3 regions of the Telluria sp. RB2R28 genome follow, and region 3 is predicted to be linked to each of the others. Evidence: predicted binding sites of a transcription regulator. Region 3 holds the regulator's gene; each other region holds the start of a gene.
What was found. Region 3 encodes sigma-54, which starts transcription at its own class of promoters, with help from an activator protein. Its sites were predicted from a motif close to TGGCANGNAANCTGCTTT; they were not measured.

Region 1 (4,211 bases), on a different contig from region 3:
GTCGCAGGTATGGCGCCAGCCGGTGGCCGGCGGCGCGCCCGTCAAGGTCACTGACCTGCCGCTGGACGTCGACAACTTCCGCGTCGCGCCTACCGGCGACCGGCTGGCGTTCAGCCTGGCGGTGTTCCGCGACTGCGCCGACCTGGCCTGCACCAAGGCCCGGCTCGATGCGAAAGAAAAAGAAAAGGCCACCGGCAAGGTGTATGACCGCCTGTTCGCACGCCACTGGGATACCTGGAGCGACCACCGCAATGCGGTGCTGTTCTCGGCGCCGATCGGCGCGGCAGGCGCGATCACCGGCGAGCCGGTCAGCCTGTCGGGCTCGCTCGACGGCGACGTGCCCTCGAAGCCTTTCGGTGACCGCGAAGAGTACCGCTTCAGCCCGGATGGCAAGACGGTCGTATTCTCGGCCCGCATCGCCGGCAAGACGGAAGCCTGGTCGACCAACTTCGACCTGTACAGCGTGCCTGCCGCAGGCGGCGCTGCCCCACGCAACCTGACGGCGGACAATCCGGCCTGGGACACCAAGGGCACGTTCTCGCCCGATGGCCGCACGCTGGCCTATCTGGCGATGGCGCGCCCCGGCTTCGAGGCCGACCGCTACCAGATCATGCTGATGGATGTGGCGACCGGCCAGAAGCGCCCGCTGGCGGCGAACTGGGACCGCTCGGCCGGCAGCCTGGTCTGGCGCGCCGATGGCAAGGCGCTGATCGTCGATGCGGAAGACATCGGCCAGCATCGCCTGTTCTCCATCGACGTGGCGGGCGGCAAGGTCACCCCGCTGACCGACACCGGCGCCGTGGGTGCCTTCGACCTGCGCCGCGATACGCTGGTCTATACCCATGCGAACCTGTCCGCTGGTGCGCAATTGTTCTCGATGAAGCTGGGCGCCAAGCCGAAGCAACTGACCACGTTGAACACCGAGCTGCTGAAAGATGTGCGCTGGGGCGAGGCGGAGCAGTTCTCGTTTGCTGGCGCCAATGGCGACACCGTGTACGGTTACGTGATGAAGCCGTGGAATGCGCAGCCGGGCCAGAAATATCCGGTGGCATTCATCGTCCACGGCGGGCCGCAAGGCAGCTTCGGCAACAGCTGGAGCTACCGCTGGAATCCGCAGACCTATGCCGGCGCGGGTTACGCGGCCGTGTTCATCGACTTCCACGGTTCGACCGGCTACGGCCAGAAGTTCACCGACTCGATCAGCAACGACTGGGGCGGCAAGCCGCTGGTCGACCTGCAAAAAGGCTACGACGCGGCGGTGAAGATGTTCCCATGGCTGGACCGTTCACGCGATTGCGCACTGGGCGCATCGTACGGCGGCTACATGATGAACTGGATCGCCGGCAACTGGTCGGATGAGTTCAAGTGCATCGTCAATCACGACGGCGTGTTCGACACGCGCGGCATGGCCTACTCGACCGAGGAGCAGTGGTTCACGGACTGGGAAAACGGCGGGCCTTACTACAAGGTGCCGGAGAACCATGAGCGCTTCAATCCGGTTCATCACGTTGCGAAGTGGAAGACGCCGATGCTGGTGATCCAGGGCGATCTGGACTTCCGGATCCCGACAGCGCAGGGGCTGGGGACGTTCACGGCGCTGCAGCGTCAGGGCGTTGAGAGCAAGCTGCTGGTGTTCCCGGATGAGAATCACTGGGTGCTCAAGCCGGCGAACTCGGTGCAGTGGCATCACACTGTCATCGGGTGGCTGGATCAGTATTTGAAGGCGCAGCCGAAAAAATAAGGCTCGAATGCAAAAAGCCCGCTGGGAAGCGGGCTTTTTTTCTGCGCTACTTGAAGATATTAACCGCCTGCTGGAGGAGTAGGGGTAGTGGTAGCAGCAGTTGGATTGTTTTTGGTGATTGCTTCTGCAGCGACTTCGTTGGCGACGGTGGTTTCGTTGGTCCAAACCAAGTTAGCGGCTTCGGCATCCGTCGATGGCTTCATCGTGATGGTGCCAGTGACATCAGTACCGATACCACTAGCCAGAGTGATCAAGATCTCGCCTTCATCGACAGCGACGCTCGCGATTTCTTTGGTGGTGAAGGTCTCTGGAATGCCGTTGTCACCCCCATTGCAATTAGTCAAGGCGCCGCCGTTTTCTTGTGCGCACACACCGACAGCGGTCTTGATCGAAGCGACCGACGACAGCACCGATGCGATCTTCGCCTTGATGGTGTAGTTGCTGTACTGCGGAATTGCCACTGCAGCCAGAATACCGATAATCGCAACGACGATCATCAATTCGATCAGGGTGAAGCCGCCTTCGGCTTTTTTGCTTGGCATTTGCTTGAAGTTCATTTTAAATCTCCAGGGTGAGTATTTCAAAAAAGTGGACCTACGTATCTTGTGCTGCTCACTGCTACGCTTTCTTATATGCAAGCGCTGTGCCAGCCCAAAAATGACGGAAAACGCTCGATTTTATTAATCCGCAGTCAACAAAACCCTGTCTCAGCACAAAAAACGGCACCCTGAATGACAATTTTTGTCAGTGCCGTGCGGCAATTTTTGTCACGTGCGATCTGTATCAACAAAAAGCGGCGCACCAAATAGAAAACGGGGAGCTCACGCTCCCCGTCTTATCTTTCGATCAATAGATCGGCAGAATTACAGCATGGCCTTCAGCAGACGCGCCATTTCCGACGGGTTCTTGGTGACGGTGATGCCGCAGGCTTCCATGATTTCCAGCTTGGCTTGCGCGGTATCCGCACCGCCCGAGATCAGCGCGCCGGCGTGGCCCATGCGCTTGCCTGGTGGCGCGGTGACGCCAGCGATGAAGCCGACGACTGGCTTCTTCATGTTGTCCTTGATCCAGTAAGCCGCGTTGGCTTCGTCAGGACCACCGATTTCGCCGATCATGATGACCGCGTCGGTATCAGGATCGTCGTTGAACATCTGCATGACGTCGATGTGCTTCAGACCGTTGATCGGGTCACCACCGATGCCGACTGCCGACGACTGGCCCAGGCCCAGTGCGGTCAGCTGTGCAACTGCTTCATACGTCAGGGTACCCGAACGCGAGACGACGCCGATGCGGCCCTTGCGGTGGATGTGACCTGGCATGATGCCGATCTTGATTTCGTCAGGGGTGATCAGGCCTGGGCAGTTAGGGCCCAGCAGCAGGGTCTTCGAACCTGCTTTGGCCATACGGTCCTTGATTTCCATCATGTCACGGACTGGAATGCCTTCGGTGATGCAAATTGCCAGGTCCAGCTCGGCTTCGACGGCTTCCCAGATTGCAGCGGCTGCGCCTGCTGGTGGGACGTAGATGACCGACACGTTGGCGCCGGTTTCTTTTTTCGCTTCAGCAACGGTGGCGAAAATCGGGATGCCTTCGAAATCTTCGCCGGCTTTCTTCGGGTTCACGCCAGCAACGAATGCTTCCTTGCCGTTTGCGTACTCGCGGCACATGCGGGTGTGGAACTGACCGGTCTTGCCGGTGATGCCCTGGGTGACTACTTTGGTATCTTTGTTGATCAGAATCGACATTTTTTTATTTCCTTAGCAATTAGGCTTGACCGGCAGCAGCGGCGACGACCGACTTGGCTGCGTCTTCCATCGTGTCTGCGGCGATGATTGGCAGGCCCGATTCGGCCAGCATCTTCTTGCCCAGGTCTTCGTTGGTGCCCTTCATGCGCACGACCAGCGGCACTTGCAGCGAAACGGCTTTCGATGCAGCGATCACGCCTTCGGCGATGACGTCGCAACGCATGATGCCGCCGAAGATGTTGACCAGGATGGCTTTCAGGTCAGGGTTCTTCAGCATGATCTTGAACGCTTCGGTCACTTTCTCAGCCGTGGCGCCACCGCCGACGTCGAGGAAGTTGGCTGGCTCGCCGCCGAACAGCTTGATGGTGTCCATGGTGGCCATGGCCAGGCCGGCGCCGTTCACCAGGCAGCCGATGTTGCCGTCGAGCGAGATGTAGGCCAGGTCGAATTTCGATGCTTCGACTTCAGCTGGATCTTCTTCGTCCAGATCGCGGTAAGCGACGATTTCAGGACGGCGATACAGGGCGTTCGCGTCGAAGTTGAATTTGGCGTCCAGAGCGATGATCTTGCCGCTGCCGGTGACGATCAGCGGGTTGATTTCGGCCAGCGATGCATCGGTTTCCCAGTAGGCTTTGTACAGGCCCTGCAGGTTCGCGCGTGCGTCGGCGATCGAGCCGGCTGGCACACCGATCTTGGCGGCGACGTCATCAGCCTGCTCATCGGTC
Region 2 (4,211 bases), on a different contig from region 3:
GATGTCGAAGTCGGGCATCGAGACGCGTTCGGGATTCAGGAAACGCTCGAACAGCAGGTTGTACTTGAGCGGATCAAGGTCGGTGATCTTGAGCGCATACGCCACCAGCGAGCCCGCGCCCGAACCGCGGCCCGGGCCAATCGGCACGTCGTTGTTCTTGCCCCACTGGATGAACTCGGCCACGATCAGGAAGTAGCCGGGGAACTTCATGTTGATGATCGTTTGATTCTCGAAGTCCAGGCGCGCCTCGTAGCGCGGGCGCTCGCGCTCGCGCTCGGCCTCGTTCGGGTACAGCTGCAGCAGGCGGTCTTCCAGGCCTTTTTTGGTTTCGGCGATCAAAAACTCGTCGATCGTCATGCCCGGCGTCGGGAAGTTCGGCAGCTGCGGCTTGCCCAGCGTGAGCGTGACGTTGCAGCGCTTGGCGATCTCGACGGAGTTGGCCAGCGCCCCCGGCAAATCCTTGAACAGCTCGGCCATCTCGGCCTGCGACTTGAAGCACATGTTCTCGTTGAAGCGGCGCACGCGCTTGGCGTTGGCCAGCATCTCGCCTTCGGCAATACAGACGCGCGCTTCGTGGGCGATGTATTCGTCCTTGTCGAGGAACTGCACCGGGTGCGTGGCCACGACCGGCAAGCCGAGGCGCCCGGCCAGCGCCACCGAATGGCGCACCTGCTGCTCCTGATTGAGCTGGCCGGCGCGCTGGATCTCGATATAGAAGTGGCCCGGGAACACGCGCGCCCAGCGCGCGGCATTGGCTTCGGCGCGGGCGATGTCGCCGTTCTCGATGGCCTGGCCGACGTCGCCGAAATGCGCGCCCGACAGCACGATCAGGCCATTGGCCTGCGACTGCTCGGGATGCAGGGTCGACGTGGACGTGGCCAGCGCTTCGAGCCATTCGGCGCGCAGTTCGGCGCGGCCCTTGTGCTGGTTGGTGAGCCAGGCACGCGCCAGCAGGTCGCACAGCTGCAGGTAGCCGGTGTGGTTCTTGGCCAAAATGAGCAGGCGGTGCGGCTTGTCGCGGTTGTCGTCGTTGGTGATCCACGCATCGACCCCGACGATCGGCTTGACGCCCTTGCCGCGCGCCTCTTTGTAGAAGCGCACCAGGCAAAAGGTATTGGCCAGGTCGGTCACGGCCAGCGCCGGCTGCCCGTCCTTGACCGCCGCCTTGACCAGCTCGTCAATACGGACCAGGCCGTCGACGATGGAGTATTCGGAGTGGATGCGCAGATGGGTAAAAGTCGGGGAAGTCATCCCCGCATTTTACCGCGCCCCGGGCAGTCGCATGGGGTAGACCAACGAGAATGGGGTTGCTGAAATATCTCCCGGCATCGGTTGACCCGGGCGTGTGAATCTGCGCTGTGACTCTGGGCCATGACTCGGCCTCGTTGTCTGGTAAACGCAAAACGTCGTTCCCGCTTGCGCAGGGAACGACGTTTTCAGACTGACGCTGGCGAGCAGACTGACGCCTGCGCGCGCTTGCGTAATCAGCCGCGCTTGTTGCGACGGGTGAATGCCAGGCCAGCCAGCGCCAGACCCATCAGGGCAACGCTGCTTGGCTCAGGCACTTCAGCCGCGAATCCGCTGACGCGCAGGTTATTCACGTTCACGCTCAGGCCTTTGTCCAGACCCAGGGTACGAACGCCGATCGTGTTGAACGACGTCAGGCTCGAGTTACCGGTTGCTTTCAGGTCGGCGCCGGTCAGCGACGCCTTTTCGGCAGCCGTTGCATTGAGCCACATGTCGAAGCGGTTGTAGGTGGTCGAGCCAGCGGCCTTGTACAGGTTCGCGAAGATGTTGTAGGTGGTGCCTGCAATCAGATTGCTGTTGTTCATGAAAGGGCCGCTCTCGCCGCCCAGGCGTGCGAACAGGTCGTTGGTGCAGCTGCCACCCGTGCCGCAATTTGCCTTGAAGCCGACGTTCGGGCCTTTGTAGGCCTGGGACATGTTGTTCGAATTGCCGAACCACAGGGCCAGGAAATCGTTGTTGTCGACCGTGGCACCCGTGTAGGTGAAGTTGAAGTCGATCAGCACGCTGCCGCTCTGCGCTGCCGGCAACACATTCGTGTAGGCAGTGTTGCTATCCGAGTTGAAGGTCAGGGTAGCAGGAATGGTAGCGGCCGAAGCAGCACCAGCAGTCAGCGAGAGGGCCAGCAGAGCGATATTACGGATCATTGTTGTTTTCCTAGTAGATCAAAGTTTGACAGCACAGCCCTCCTATAAGCAAGCTTGATGCCAGCTAAGTGCTTACCATAAAAATCAATGACTTATTTGATCAGAGTCAATGCTCTGATGCAATGGTGTAAATCTATTCGACAAGCATATGGCGCTTGCCTGCTGGTTGGCGCGGCCGACTGACTTATAATATCGGCCTGTCCGTTCACCGCTTTTCTTCTCTATCGCCATGTCTTCCGCTCAACAGTACGTCAACATCGCCGCCTACAAATTTGTCACGCTCGACGATCTGGAAACCTTGCGCCCGCAGTACCAGGCGCTGTGCAACGAGCTTGCCCTGAAGGGCACGGTGCTGCTCACGCCGGAAGGCATCAATATGTTCTTGTCGGGTACACGCGAGCACATCGACACGTACCTGGACTGGGTGCGCAGCGACGCCCGCCTGGCCGACCTGACTTGGAAAGAAAGCCTGTCGACCGAACAGTCGCACAAGCGCATGCTGGTCAAGATCAAGAAAGAGATCATCACGATGCGCATGCCGCTGATCAAGCCCGAACTGGGCCGTGCGCCAGCGGTCGATCCCGTCACGCTCAAGCGCTGGCTCGACCAGGGCCACGATGACGACGGCGTCGAGGTCGTGATGATGGAAACGCGCAATGCCTTCGAAGTCGACGTCGGCACGTTCGAGAACACGCTCGACTACCGCATCGACAAGTTCACCGAATTTCCCGAGGTCGCGGCGCAGCACCGGGATGAACTGGCCGGCAAGACGGTCGTGACCTTCTGCACCGGCGGCATCCGCTGCGAGAAGGCAGCGATCCACATGAAGGAAATCGGCTACGAGCGCGTGTACCAGCTCGAGGGCGGCATCCTGAAGTACTTCGAGGACGTCGGCGGCGCGCACTACACGGGCGACTGCTTCGTGTTCGACTACCGCACCGCGCTCAATCCGAAGCTCGAGCCGACCGAAACCGTGCAGTGCTTCGCCTGCCGCGCGATCGTGACGCCGCGCCAGCAGTTGTCGCCTGATTATGTGTATGAGGTGTCTTGTCCGCATTGCGTGGGCAAACATGCCACCACGAGCGCAGTGGCCGCCGGCAACGCCAGCAACGCGCCTGGCTGACCCCACGCAGCACCATTGAAAAAGGCCTACGCGCTAGTTGCTCGTAGGCCTTTTTTACGTGCGGCAATGGCGCCGCCGGATTACTGGAAGTACGCGGCCAGCAGCCTGACGTCATCGCGGCCAAGCGTGCCGGCGGCAGCCTTCAAGCGCAGGGACGCCAGCATGTAGCCGTAGCGCGCCTGAGCCAGGTCGCGCTGCGCGATCGACAGCTGGCGCTGCGCATTGAGCAGATCCAGGTTGATGCGCACGCCGCCCTTGATGCTTTGCTCGGTGGCGGTAACCAGCAACTGCGCCGAATCAACCGCCTTGATCAATGCATCGATGCGCGGCACGCTGCTTTCAGTGAGCGTGTACTGGCGACGCAACTCAACCAGTGTACGGCTGATCTGGGTTTCGAGCTCGGCCAGTGTCCTGCCCTTGTTGGCCGCCGCCTGGCGTGTCGATGCGCTGATCGCGCCACCCGAATAAATCGGAATATTCAGCTGAAAGCCGATACTCTGCGTCTTGATATCCTGGTTGACGGTGTTCGTGGTATCGGAAATACCACGGTTATAGCTCGCCACCGCATCCAGGCGTGGATAGTGCGCGGCGCGCTGTCGCTTGATTTCCTCGGTAGAAATTTGCACATTGAATTGCAGCGCCTGGATATCCGGATTGCGCGCCAGCGCAGTTTCTTTCCAGCGGTCGTAGCCGAGCACATCCTTTTGCTCGACGCGGAAGCCTGGCTGGAGCTGGGTCAGCGTGTCAACCTGACCACCGACAATACCAGCCAGCGTATCAAGCGCCGACCCCAGCGTGTTCTGGGCTTCAATCAGCGCAGCCTCTGCCAGATCCAGGCGCGACTGCGTTTCGAGCATGTCAGTCTTGGTGCCTTCGCCTTTTTCGAACAGGCGGTTATTGACGCTGCGCTGCTCGGC
Region 3 (4,211 bases):
GGAGCTTGGCGCGTCCAGCCTCAAGGCCACCGGCATGATGGCCAACAACGCGACCATGCAGATGCAATTGTCCGGCCGCGGCCGTATCGTCTATCCGCCACGCCAGCGCTGAAGGCCATCAGCCATGCGCGCGTGCTAACCCAGGACCAGCACCATAATGAAAAAACTTTTTGCTGCCGCTTTCTTTTCACTCCTTTCCTTGACCGCCATGGCCGAAAAGGCCGACTCGCTCAAGCAGGCGGCGCTCGAATACGATAACGGCGACCTTGATGGCGTCGCAGGCGTACGCACCTTCACCGGCAACGTGATCCTGACCCGCGGCACGCTGCTGGTCAAGGCCGAACGCGCCGTCGTCAGGGAGACACCCGAAGGCTATATGAGCGTGACGCTCACCGCCGCCAACGGCAAGCCCGCCACGTTCCGTCAGAAGCGCGACGGCGGCCCGAACCTGTGGGTCGAAGGCCAGGCCGAACGCATCGAATACGACGAACGCTCGGAGCTGGTGCGCCTGTACTCGAACGCCGTCGTCAAGGAACTCGAAAACGACCGGATGACCAACCAGATGACCGGCCCGTTCATCTCGTACGACAACCGCAAGGAAGTCGTCGCCGTGCGCAATGATGTCAGCGGCGAGAGCAAGGTTGGCGGCGGGCGCGGCACGCTGATCCTGGCGCCCAAGCGTGCGCCGGCCGGAGGCACGCAATGACGGAACTGAACGATCGCAGCACGCTGGTCGTCAAGGGCCTGCAGAAAAGCTATGGCAAGCGCCTGGTCGTGCGCGACGTGTCGCTCGATGTCGAATGCGGCGAAGTGGTGGGTTTGCTGGGCCCGAACGGCGCCGGCAAGACCACCTCGTTCTACATGATCGTCGGCCTGGTGCCGTCGGACGCCGGCTCGATCAGCATCAACGGCACCGACATCACCAGCCTGCCGATCCATCGCCGCGCGGTGCTCGGCCTGTCGTACCTGCCGCAGGAAGCGTCGGTGTTTCGCAAGCTGACGGTGGAAGAAAACATCCGCGCCGTGCTCGAACTGCAGAAGGTCAACGGCAAGTCGCTCACCAAAACCGAGATCAGCGACCGCCTCGACACCTTGCTGGCCGACCTGCAGATCGAGAAGCTGCGCGAGAACCCGGCGCTGTCGCTGTCGGGCGGTGAGCGGCGCCGCGTGGAGATCGCGCGCGCACTGGCCACCAACCCGCGCTTCGTGCTGCTCGATGAACCGTTTGCCGGCGTCGATCCGATCGCCGTGATCGAGATCCAGCGCATCGTGCGCTTCCTCAAGGAGCGCAAGATCGGCGTCCTGATCACCGACCACAATGTCCGCGAGACGCTTGGCATCTGCGACCGCGCCTACATCATCAATCAGGGCGCGGTGCTTGCATCCGGCCGCCCCGACGATATCATCGCCGACGAGTCGGTACGGCGCGTGTACCTCGGTGAACATTTCCGCATGTAAGCCATACTCAATTGATGAAACAGTCCCTTCAGCTCCGCACTTCGCAGCACCTGGCGCTCACGCCACAGCTGCAGCAATCGATCCGGTTGCTGCAGCTGTCCACGCTCGAACTGCATCAGGAGATCGAGCAGATATTGGGCGATAACCCGCTGCTCGAAAGGCTCGACGATCCGCTCGATCATTCGGTGCGCTTGCTGGCCGATGGGGCCATCAACAATGCGCCGGCACCTGGCGAGGCGCCGCCGGCGCCGGGCCAGCAGGCCGAGGGCGAAGGCAGCGCGCCGGCCGAGGGCGAGGGCGCTGAAGGTGGCGGGGTCGATGGCGACCGGCCCGACAACGAGTGGAGCGAAGGCAGCGGAACGTCGTCCGGCAGCGCCAGCAGCGACGATGAAGACGGCCGCCCGCAGCTGGAGGCGTGCGCCATCACGCTGCGCGAACACCTGATGGAACAGGTGCGCGAAACGCTGCTGTCGACCCGCGACCGCGCGCTGGCCGAACTGGTGATCGACGCGCTCGACGACAACGGCTACCTGGAAGAACCGCTCGACGACATCCACGCGCGGCTGCCCGAAGAACTCGACGTCGACCTCGACGAACTGCGCTGCGCGCTGGCGATGGTGCAGAGCATGGACCCGGTGGGCGTGGGCGCGCGCAGTGCGGCCGAATGCCTGGCGCTGCAGATCCGGCGCATGCCGGGCGTGCCGATGGTCACGCGCCGCATGGCCCTGAAGATCGTCGAAGGCTACCTGACGTGGTTCGCGCAGCGCGAATACAGCAAACTGAAAAAAGCGCTCGATTGCGACGACGAAGACCTGCGCGAAGTGCAGGCCGTGGTCCGCCAGTGCAATCCGCACCCGGGCGCCGCGTTCGCGTCGAACGTGTCGGATTACGTGGTGCCGGACGTGATCGTGCGGCGCGCCAAGAACGGCTGGGCGGTCACGCTGAACCCGGACGTCATGCCGCGCCTGCGCGTGAACAGCCTGTACGCCACGATGCTCAAGCAGGGCCGCAGCGAGAGCCAGATGGGCGCGCAGATGCAAGAGGCGAAGTGGCTCATCAAGAACATGCGCCAGCGTTTCGACACGATCCTGCGTGTGGCCGAGGCGATTGTCGAGCGCCAGCGCAACTTTTTCAGCCATGGCGCGGTTGCCATGCGGCCCCTTGTTTTGCGCGAGATAGCTGATACACTAGGTCTGCACGAGAGCACGATCTCTCGTGTCACAACCCAGAAATACATGCTGACCCCGCACGGCATGTTCGAGTTGAAGTATTTCTTCGGTAGCCACGTTGCCACTGAAGCGGGCGGCGAAGCATCCTCAACGGCAATCCGTGCGCTCATCGCACAATTGACAGGAGCAGAAGACCCTAAGAATCCATTATCCGACAGCAAGATCGCGGAAATGCTCGGGGAACAAGGCATGGTCATTGCGCGCAGGACGGTCGCAAAATACCGTGAAGCGCTCAAGATCCCCCCCGTCAGTCTCCGCAAAGCCTTGTAACAACGCCGCTCATACAGTCTGTGCCTTCAGCTCCTGTGTGGTGCAAGCGACGTGACATCTTCAAAGGAGTGTGTATGAACCTCACCATCAGTGGTCACCATCTCGAAGTCACCCCTGCCATCCGTGAATACGTTCAGAATAAGCTGGAACGCATTATTCGCCATTTCGATCAAGTCATAGATACCCACGTCTTCCTGGCCGTCGATAACCTCACTGAAAAAGAAAAAAGGCAAAAAGCTGAAATCAATGTCCAGGTGTCGGGCAAGACCCTGCACGTGGCGAGCGTCGCGCAAGACCTGTACGCCGCGATCGACATGTTGATGGATAAACTGGATCGACAAATCCTGAAGCACAAGCAGATGCTCAAAGACCATAACCGCACAGCGATCAAACGCCTGGACGTCAACGAAGCAGACGTCGCTGCCGCCTGATCGAGCGCAGGTCACCACCGCCAGGGGCGTCTTTTCGGGACGCCCTTTTTGCATCCCGCTGCCGGTAAAATACGTGTTTCCTTTCGATGGATCACGCCATGCCCGAACACGTCCTGACCCGCATCGCCAACCGTACCGGCATCATTACCCTCGACCGGCCCAAGGCGCTCAATTCGCTGTCGCTGGACATGGTGCGCGCACTGACCACGATCCTGCTCGACTGGCAGCTCGACGCCGCGGTCGATGCCGTCGTGATCACCAGCAGCAGTGAAAAAGCGCTGTGCGCCGGCGGCGATATCCGCTTCTTCCACGACGTCGGCAACGCCTCGCCGCAAGGCGGCAGCGCACTGCTCGAAGATTTCTTCACCGAAGAATACGCGCTCAACCACCTGATCCATTTTTATCCGAAACCGTATATCGCGCTGATGGACGGCGTGGTCATGGGCGGCGGCATGGGCATCGCGCAGGGTGGGCCCGATTGCGGCCTGCGCATCGTCACCGAGCGCACCAGGATGGCAATGCCAGAGGTGAATATCGGCCTGTTCCCCGATGTCGGCGGCAGCCATTTCCTGTCGCACGCGCCGGGGCAACTGGGGATGTTTCTGGGCTTGACCGGTTTGACGATCGGCGCGGCCGACGCACTGTACGTGGGCCTGGCCGACGTGTTCGTGCCGGGCGCAGACCTGGCGGCGTTGCACGCGCTGATCGAGGCGACGCCGGGCGCGAATCTGCCGGCGGCGATCCGCGCGTTCGCCATCCAGCATGCCGGCGAGAGTGAATTGCAGGCCAACCGTGCGCGCATCGATGCGCACTTTGGCGCGGA

Region 1: the regulator sigma-54 is predicted to act here: its motif matches at 2,373-2,390, upstream of AC56LV_RS23885 (pilin).
Region 2: the regulator sigma-54 is predicted to act here: its motif matches at 2,217-2,234, upstream of AC56LV_RS17250 (PEP-CTERM sorting domain-containing protein).

Annotation. Positions count from the first base shown of each region.
Region 1 covers NZ_JCASIK010000010.1:29,934-34,144, reverse strand. The annotation lists gene AC56LV_RS23890 (S9 family peptidase) at 1-1,741, shown strand, start outside; gene AC56LV_RS23885 (pilin) at 1,801-2,298, opposite strand; gene sucD (succinate--CoA ligase subunit alpha) at 2,605-3,486, opposite strand; gene sucC (ADP-forming succinate--CoA ligase subunit beta) at 3,506-4,211, opposite strand, start outside.
Region 2 covers NZ_JCASIK010000004.1:353,679-357,889, reverse strand. The annotation lists gene dnaE (DNA polymerase III subunit alpha) at 1-1,251, opposite strand, end outside; gene AC56LV_RS17250 (PEP-CTERM sorting domain-containing protein) at 1,485-2,171, opposite strand; gene AC56LV_RS17245 (sulfurtransferase) at 2,401-3,294, shown strand; gene AC56LV_RS17240 (TolC family outer membrane protein) at 3,375-4,211, opposite strand, start outside.
Region 3 covers NZ_JCASIK010000003.1:20,894-25,104, reverse strand. The annotation lists gene lptC (LPS export ABC transporter periplasmic protein LptC) at 1-112, shown strand, start outside; gene lptA (lipopolysaccharide transport periplasmic protein LptA) at 158-706, shown strand; gene lptB (LPS export ABC transporter ATP-binding protein) at 703-1,458, shown strand; gene AC56LV_RS12370 (RNA polymerase factor sigma-54) at 1,473-2,957, shown strand; gene hpf (ribosome hibernation-promoting factor, HPF/YfiA family) at 3,032-3,388, shown strand; gene AC56LV_RS12360 (enoyl-CoA hydratase/isomerase family protein) at 3,487-4,211, shown strand, end outside.